DNA from 2 places in the Blastococcus sp. SYSU D00868 genome. Region 1 is predicted to be linked to the other one. Evidence: riboswitches for the same ligand, from Rfam matches in the RefSeq annotation. Region 1 holds a riboswitch; the other holds the start of a gene.

Region 1 (4,241 bases):
CCGCGATGGCCGCCCGCGCGCTGCCCGGCCGGCCGGTCAAGCTCGGCCTGACCCGGCAGCAGATGTTCTCCCTCGTCGGCTACCGGACGCCGACCATCCAGCGGATGCAGCTGGCCGCCGACCGCACCGGCCGGCTGCGGGCCATCGCGATCGACGTGGTCGAGCAGACCTCGCGGATCAAGGAGTACGCGGAGCAGACCGGCGTCCCCACCCGGATGATGTACGCCGCACCCAACCGGCGGACGACGCACCGGCTGGCCCCGCTCGACGTGCCCGTGCCCTCGTGGATGCGCGCGCCGGGGGAGTGCCCGGGCATGTTCGGTCCCGAGGTCGCGATGGACGAGCTGGCCGAGCGGCTGGGCATCGACCCGGTCGAGCTGCGCATCCGCAACGAGCCCGAGGTCGACCCGGAGACCGGCAAGCCGTGGTCGAGCCGCAACCTGGTGCAGTGCCTGCGCGAGGGCGCGCAGCGGTTCGGCTGGGCCGGCCGGCCGCCGGCGCGGCACCGCGACGGCGCCTGGCTGGTGGGCACGGGCGTGGCGTCGTCGGTCTACCCGACAATGCGCCAGGCGAAGTCCACCGCGCGGATCCGCTACGCCGAGGGCCGGTACGTCGCCGAGATCGGCGCCGCCGACCTCGGCACCGGCGCCTGGACGGTGCTGCCGCAGATCACCGCCGACGCCCTCGGCGTCGACCCCGACGAGGTCGACGTGCGGATCGGCGACACCCGCTACCCGATCGCCTCGGTGGCCGGCGGCTCCTCCGGCACCAACACGTGGGGGTCGGCGCTCACGGTGGCGGCGCGCGAGTTCCGCACCAAGTACGGCCGCTCGCCGGCCGACGGCGACGAGGTCACCGGGGACGTCGACCAGGCGGCGAAGGACGACGCGCACGCCGCCTACGCCTTCGGCGCCCAGTTCGCCGAGGTGCGGGTGCACGCCGACACCGGCGAGATCCGGGTGCCGCGGCTGTACGGCGTCTTCGGGGCGGGCCGGATCGTCAACCCGCGGACGGCGCGCTCGCAGTTCCTGGGCGGGATGACCATGGGCCTGTCCATGGCGCTGCACGAGAACAGCGTCTGGGACGACCGCATCGGCCAGGTCGCCAACCACGACCTGGCCGAGTACCACGTGACCGTGAACGCCGACGTCGGCGACCTGCAGGCGCACTGGCTCGACGAGCACGACCCGTACGTCAACGCGATGGGCAGCAAGGGCATCGGCGAGATCGGCATCGTCGGGACGGCGGCGGCGGTGGTCAACGCCGTGCACCGGGCGACCGGGATCCGGGTGCGCGACCTGCCGGTCACGCTGGACAAGCTGCTGCCGGGCCTGCCCTGACCGACCGCGCTCAGACGATGCGGCGGGCGCTGTTGTAGCCGGGCATCGAGTCGACCGGCGCGATCTTCACCGGCTGCCCGTAGGTCGAGGCGTGCACCATCTGCCCGTTGCCGATGTACATCCCGACGTGGCTGACCGGGCTGTAGAAGAACACCAGGTCGCCGGGCTGCAGGTCGGCCCGGGACACCGGCGTCCCCATCTGCGACTGCATCCGGCTGGAGTGCGGCAGCGAGATCCCGGCCGCCCGGTAGGCGAACGAGGTGAGTCCCGAGCAGTCGAAGGAGTCCGGTCCGGCCGCGGCCCACACGTAGGGGTCGCCGCGCTGGGCCAGCGCGGTGTCCACCGCGACCTGCGCGGCCGGCCCGGGCGCACGCACCGCGACCGGCGCCGGCGGGGGAGCGGCGGACGCGGGGGCGGGCCGGGGTGCCTGCGGCACCGGCGCCGGGGCGGGTGCCGGCGCGGCGTCCTCCGCGGCCTGCTCCTCCGCCGCCTGCTCCGCGGCGGCCTGCTCGGCGGCGGCCTGCTCGGCCGCCGCCCGTGCCGCCGCCTCGGCGGCGGCACGCTCGGCCGCCTCGCGGGCGGCCTGCTCCTCGGCGAGCAGCCGGTCGTAGTCGGCCTGGAACGCGGCGACCTGCTCCTCCAGGCCGGCCTGCTGGGCGGTCACGTCGTCGAGCAGGTCCTGCGCCTGCGCGGCGGTGGCGTCGGCCTCGGCGCGGGCGGCCGCGGCGGCGTCGTCGGTGGCGACCGCCTGGTCGAGGACGCCGTTGTTGTGGTCGGCGATCGTCTGCAGCGTGCCCACCCGGTCGAGCAGCTCGTCGGCCGAGCCGCTGGTCAGCATCGCCTCCACCGAGCCCAGCCGGTCGCCGGTCCAGACGCTGCGGGCGACCTCGCGCACGCGGTCCCGGGCGCCGGCGAGCGCGGCCTCGGCGGCGGCGACGGCGTCGGCCGCGCGGGTCGCGTCGGCCTGGGCGGCGCGCAGCCGCTCGCGGGCCTCGTTGAACTGCTCGGTGACGACCTCCAGCTCGTGCGCCCGGTCGGCCAGCAGCGCGGCGGCCTCCTCGGAGGTGCCGGGGGCGGGGTCCGCGGGCGCGCCCAGCGCGGGGGCCGGCGCGATCGCGACGGTGCCGGCGGCGGCGAGGACGAGGAGCGTGCGGGTGCCGGGCAGCCGGCGGGCGGGGACGTGCGAGCGCGCCATGGGGCGGCGGGTTCCTCTCTTCCACGGCCGCCTACCGGGTTAGCTGACGGGTTCGGGCGGGAAGTCGCCCGGCACCGCGGCCGTCGTGGCCGCGCGTGCTTCACCCCGGGACTGCGTTGGGTCCCCGGTCCCGCGGCCGGTCTGCTGCCGGCCGCCGGTTCGGCGGCGTCCGGCCGGCCGCTCCTGGTGGAACGGGACGCACCGCCCGGACCCGGGGAACGGTAGGTGCGGGTCCCGCCGACCCGCCCGCCTGCGGAACGGATCCGTCCCGATGACCGGGGCCGGCAGCGCGCGTTCGCCACCCTGCGCAGCCGCCGTGCCCGGGACCGTGACGACGGTTGCGCCGCACATCCATCGACGCGTGCACCTGCGGGACGCCGGGTAGGCCGGGCACCACCGGCCGCCCGATCGGCGCGCCCGTCCGCCGCCGAGCCGAGGCGGCAGCCCCCGTCCCACCCACCGATGCGAGGAGCCGCTCCGTGGCGTCGTCCGAACCGGCCACCCACGAGACCCTCGGCGGGCTCGAGGTCGTCCACACCTTTGCCGGCGCGATGCCCACCGGCGTCACCGTCTCGCACACCGGCCGGGTCTTCGTCTGCTACCCGAAGTGGGGCGACGACGTGGGCTTCACCGTCGGCGAGGTGCGGGACGGCCGCGAGGTCGCCTTCCCGAGCCAGCAGCAGAACGACAACGTGAGCGACGCCGACCCCGAGCGGTTCGTGTCGGTGCAGAGCGTCGTCGTCGACCCGGCGGACCGGCTCTGGGTGCTCGACACCGGCAGCCCGATGTTCCAGCCGACCGAGCCGGGTGGGCCGAAGCTGGTCTGCGTCGACCTGAGCACCGACGAGGTGGTGCAGACGATCCTGTTCCTGACCGACGTCGCGCTCCCGACCACCTACCTCAACGACGTCCGGTTCGACCTGCGCCGCGGCGAGGCCGGGACGGCCTTCATCACCGACTCCTCCGATTCCGGACCCAACGCGGTCATCGTCGTCGACCTGGCGTCGGGGGCGTCGTGGCGGCGGCTGCACGAGCACCCGAGCACGAAGGCGGTGCCGCCGCCGGACCTGCGCATGGTGGTCGAGGGCCAGGAGTTCACCGAGCGCGCCGAGGACGGGACGACGTCGCCCATCTGCATGGGCGCCGACGGGATCGCGATCTCCGCCGACGGCGACCGGCTCTTCTACTGCCCCATGGCCGGCCGGCGCTGGTACAGCGTGTCGGTCGACGCGCTGGCCGACCGGTCGGCCGACGACGACGCCGTGGCCGCCACCGTCCGCGACGAGGGCGACAAGGGCTGCGTCAGCGACGGGCTGGAGACCGACGACGCCGGCCGCCTCTACGTGACCGACGGCGAGCACGACGCCGTGCACCGGCGGCTGCCCGACGGCAGCTGGGAGACCGTCGTGTCCGACCCGCGGCTGCTGTGGCCCGACACCATGTCGGTCGCCGCCGGCTTCCTCTACGTCACCGCCAACCAGCTGTACCGGCAGGCCAGGTACCGCGGGGGCAGGGACGAGCGGCGCAGGCCCTACGTGCTGTTCCGGACGCCGATCGACGCCGGCCCCGTCCGGCTGCGCTGAGCGGAGCCGGCCATGCCCCGCACCGACCGGATCGCCGAGCCCTGGGGGACGCGGACGCCGTACGGGCCTGTCCTACGCCCGGCTGCGCGGCGGCAGCGGCGTCCAGTGGCCGGTCGCCGACGA
Region 2 (4,241 bases), 120 kb from region 1:
AAGTCCTCCATGACCGACGACCACAGCGACTGCACCTCGGGGCTGGCGGCCAGCAGCTCGGTCGCGGCGGCGGTGAGGGCGCGGTGGTCGCGGAAGGTGTCGCGCACGGTGACCAGCGCGGCGCGCCACGCGGCGCGCGCCCCCGTCGCGCCGGCCAGGGCGGCGGAGCGGGCGGCGCGGGCCTCGCCGACGACCCGGTCGAGCAGCGCGAGGACGACCGCCTCCTTGGAGGCGAAGTAGAAGTAGAAGGTCGAGCGCGAGATGCCCGCCCCGCGGGCGAGGTCGTCGACGGAGATGTCGGCCAGCGGGCGCTGCTCGAGCAGCCGCTCGGCGGTGGCCAGCAGCGCCCGCTCCCGGTCGTCCCCCGACGGACGGCGCACCCGCCGGCCGCGGGCGGGCGCGGGATCGTCGCCGTCCAGGGGGGTGGCCATGGCCCGGACGCTAGCCGGTGTCGAGGGAGTCGACACCCCGTCGAGCGGGGTGCCGCCCGATCAGGGCAGCCGCCACACGGTCGTCCGGCGCACGCCCGGGCCCTCGGTCTCGGCGATCTCGTACACCGCGGCGGCGACCAGCCGGTCGTGCGGCAGGTAGGGCCGGCCGGGGTCGCCGACGTAGACCGCGCAGCCGGCCGCCCGCGCGCGGTCGAGGAACGGCAGCACCCGCTCGGTCATCGCGCGGTCGTAGCAGACGTCCCCGGCGAGGACGACGTCCACCGGCGGCACCGGGTGGCCGAGGACGTCGCCCAGCGCGCTGATGCCGCGGACGCCGTTGAGGCCGGCGTTGACCCCGACCGCCGTCCGGCTGAAGGGGTCGACGTCGCTGGCCAGCACGCCGGCCGCCCCGGCCAGCGTCGCCGCGATCGCCACCAGCCCGCTGCCCGCGCCGAGGTCGAGCACCCGGCGGCCGGCCACGACCCCGGGGGTGTCGAGCAGAAAGCGCGCCAGCGCCTGACCGCCGGGCCACGCCGCGGCCCAGAACGGCGGCGCCTCGCCGGCACCCCCGGCGTGCACCTCCATCGCCTCCCACAGGGCGACGACGTCGTCGGCCACGTGCAGCCGGACCTCCGGCACGGACGACGGACGGCGCACGGCCGTGTGGGCGCGGACGAACCCGGCGGGCACCGGCACGGCGGTCACGCCGGCCATGGTGCCGTCCCGGCACGGCCCCCTCGCAGGGGACCGTGCCGAGCGTGCGAGGCGCGGGGGGCGAGGGGGTCCTTCGTCAGTACCAGCCGGTGGACTGCGAGTGGGCCCAGGCGGCGCAGGGGCTGCCGTAGCGGTTCTCGATGTAGATCAGACCGGCGTCGATCTGGCGGTAGCCGTCGCTGGTCTTGGCGATCCCGGTGCTCGCCCACGTCGAGTTGAGGAACTGCGGGATCCCGTAGGCGGTGCTCGTCGGGTTCTGCGCGTTGGGGTTCCAGCCGCTCTCCCGGCCCCAGAGGGACTCGAGGCAGGAGAACTCCGAGGCGCTGCCGACCTGGGCCAGCGCGTAGTCCTTGAACGAGCCGCGCGGGGCGGCCGAGGAGGACGACGAGGCGGCCGGCGCGGGGGCGGGAGCCGGGGCGCTGGCGGCCTCGGCGGCCTCCCGGGCGGCCTGGGCCTCGGCGGCGGCCTGCGCCTCCGCGGCGGCCTGCGCCTCGGCGGCGGCGCGGGCGGCGGCCTCGGCCGCGGCGGCCTCGGCGGCGCGCCGGTCGAGCTCGGCCTGGTCGGCGGCCTGCTGGGCCTGGGCCGCGCCGACGGCGGCCTCGCCGCGCTCGGAGCGGGAGGCGGCGAGGTCGCCGAGCCCGGCCAGGTCCGGCGAGCCGGCGGCGGCGGGGGCGGTGCCGTCGACGCCGAGCGCCTGGGCGACGCTCACGGACTCGGTGACGGGGGCGTCGGCGGACGCGGTGGTCTCACCGGTGGCCACCACGCTCACCAGGACGCCGCCGGCGGCGGCAGCGGCGAGCAGCAGGCCGGGGCGGCGGGCGCGCAGCGGCGAGCGGAGGCGGCGGAAGCGGGTGTTGTGCTGCGAGGACATGCGGGGAGGACTCCGAGGGAGAGTGCGCACGCGACACCGGCGTCCTCCCAGGAGGGCGCGCGGGTGGTGCTGGTGTCTTCGGGGGGCCCGGGGGCGCGTTGGAGCGCCCTCCCGGGAGCGGGGCGGGTGCGGGCGGCGGGCTAGCCGAGCTGAGCGCGCCGGCGGCACCTGCGGGCCGCGGGAGCCCGGAGGCGGGGCATGCGGAGACTCTCCGTTCCTTCCGTGGCCGCCTACCGAGTTAGCTGACGGGTTCGGGCGGGAAGAAGCCCTACCCGCCCTCGAGCGCGGCTCGAGGGGCGGGATTCACCCCAGTACTGCGGTGGGTCCCCGGCTCGCTCCCGCGGTGCGGTCGCGACTCGGCGGCGTCCGGCCGAACTCCCCGGGCGGGGACGAGACGACCAGCCGGACGACAGCCACCGTAGGTCCGTTATCGGCCCGTGACAATGTCGGGGTGGGAATCCGCTGCGTGACGGTCGTCGCCCCAGTGGTCACACCCGTCCGCCGGACCCCTCGGGGCGGGACGCTGCGTGACCGGCGTCCGGCCTGGTCAGGAGGCGACGAGCGCCCGCTCCCCGGCCTCGTCGGGCAGGGCGACGACCTGCAGGGCGACGTCGACCTGCTCGCGCAGCCGGCGCAGCGAGCCCCGCGCCTCGTCCCGCTGCCGGCGCAGCTCGGCGACCTCGGCGACCAGCTCCGCCTGCTGGGCGGCCGCGGCGGTCCGGGCGGCGTCGAGCTCCCGCCGCGCGGCCTCCAGCTCGGCGGCCGCCTGCTCGCGGACGGCGACCGCGGCCGCCCGCAGGTCGGCGACGTTGCGCAGCCGGGCCTCGGCCTCCTCGCGGGCCTCCCGGCGGATCCGCTCGGCCTCGGCCTCCGCGGCGGCGGTCAGCACCGCGGCGTGCTCGGCGGCGTCGACGAGCAGCTGCCGCGCCGGGTCGGCCTGCGGGGCGGCGTCCCGCTCTCGCGCGAGCTGGGCCAGGCGCCGGCGGGCCTCCTGCAGCTCGGAGGAGGAGGCGGCGTACCGGCTGAGCAGGTGGTCGCTCTCGCGGCGGGCCGCGGCGATCTCCGCCTCGGCCCAGGCGACGTAGTTGTCGACCTGCAGCCGGTCGTAGCCGCGCAGCGCGCCGGTGAAGCACGGCCCGGTGCCCAGCAGCCCCTCGAGCGCGCCGGGCGCGGCGGTGCGGGGGGCGCCTGCCCCGGTGCCGCCGGCCGGCGTCGGGTCCAGGACCGCACCCCGCATCGCCATGTCGTCCCCCTCCGCAGTCCGGGCCGTGCCGGCGTCCGCCGTCCGCGACGCGCGCCGTCGGTCTGCCCGGAGACTCCCGGACGGGGGCGGGTCGGGGACGGTCCGCGCAGGTCACGGATCGGGCACGACGGAGGGGTCCCACCCGGCGTACCGGCGCCCTCACGCAGCGCTGTGGGGGCCGCCGGCGGACGGGCAGCGGGGGACGCGGCCGGACCGGGCCCCGGGGTGCGGGGCCCGGTCCGGCCGTCCCGTGCGGGTCGCCGGCCCAGCCGGCCGGGGTGGCGCGCTAGAGCGCCCCGCCGGTCATCGGCCGGATCATCGACTCCTGGGTGACGCTCGCGACCAGCCGGCCGTCCTCGGTGAAGACCTCGCCGACGCCGAAGGCACGGCCACCGCCGGTGAACGTGCTGCGCAGCGCGTAGAGCAGCCACTCCCCCGCGGCGACGTCGTCGTGGAAGAACACCGTGTGGCTGAGCACGCCCGTGGACAGCGACCGGTGGGCGAGGCTGAGGCCGACACCCTCGTGCGGCCGCATCGCCGCGCCCAGGAACGAGTTGGTGCTCGCCCAGGTCAGCAGCGCCTGCGCGACGTCCCGCTCGGTCCGGTCGGTGGCCCAGCGCGACCAGTACTGCAGCTCGGGCGGCCCGACCAGGGCCGGGTCGAACACGTCGACGCCGCCGACGGTGCGCTGCTCGTGCCCCTGCAGGTGGCTGTCCTGAGCCGGGGCGTCGTCCGGTCCGCCGGTGGCCGGCGGCTCGCTGTCGTGCCGGATGACGTCGGCCTCGTCGGCGCCGAGCAGCAGCAGCGACCGGGCGAGCCTCCGCTCCCCCTGGCCGACCGTCACCGTGATCGACGCCAGGGAGCGGCCCTCGTGGAAGCGGTCCACCTCCAGCGTGACCGGCTGGTCGGCCCGCCCGGTGCGGGCGAAGGTCGAGTGCACCGAGGTGACGTGCTTGCCGCCGGCCTCCGCGGTGGCGGCCAC

What was found. A riboswitch is a leader RNA that binds a small molecule or an ion and turns the genes downstream of it on or off. The one in region 1 is predicted to bind cyclic di-AMP.
Region 2: linked by a shared signal. The riboswitch ahead of ACI79F_RS08485 (aggregation-promoting factor C-terminal-like domain-containing protein) and the one ahead of ACI79F_RS09070 (C40 family peptidase) in region 1 are both predicted to bind cyclic di-AMP.

The regions. Positions count from the first base shown of each region.
Region 1 covers NZ_JBJGZO010000007.1:189,046-193,286, forward strand. Annotated here, with positions in the region: gene ACI79F_RS09065 (xanthine dehydrogenase family protein molybdopterin-binding subunit) at 1-1,340, shown strand, start outside; gene ACI79F_RS09070 (C40 family peptidase) at 1,351-2,535, opposite strand; cyclic di-AMP (ydaO/yuaA leader) riboswitch at 2,569-2,664, opposite strand; gene ACI79F_RS09075 (L-dopachrome tautomerase-related protein) at 3,015-4,118, shown strand.
Region 2 covers NZ_JBJGZO010000007.1:71,171-75,411, reverse strand. Annotated here, with positions in the region: gene ACI79F_RS08495 (TetR/AcrR family transcriptional regulator) at 1-431, opposite strand, end outside; gene ACI79F_RS08490 (class I SAM-dependent methyltransferase) at 492-1,136, opposite strand; gene ACI79F_RS08485 (aggregation-promoting factor C-terminal-like domain-containing protein) at 1,222-2,016, opposite strand; cyclic di-AMP (ydaO/yuaA leader) riboswitch at 2,229-2,388, opposite strand; gene ACI79F_RS08480 (DivIVA domain-containing protein) at 2,564-3,259, opposite strand; gene ACI79F_RS08475 (acyl-CoA thioesterase) at 3,546-4,241, opposite strand, start outside.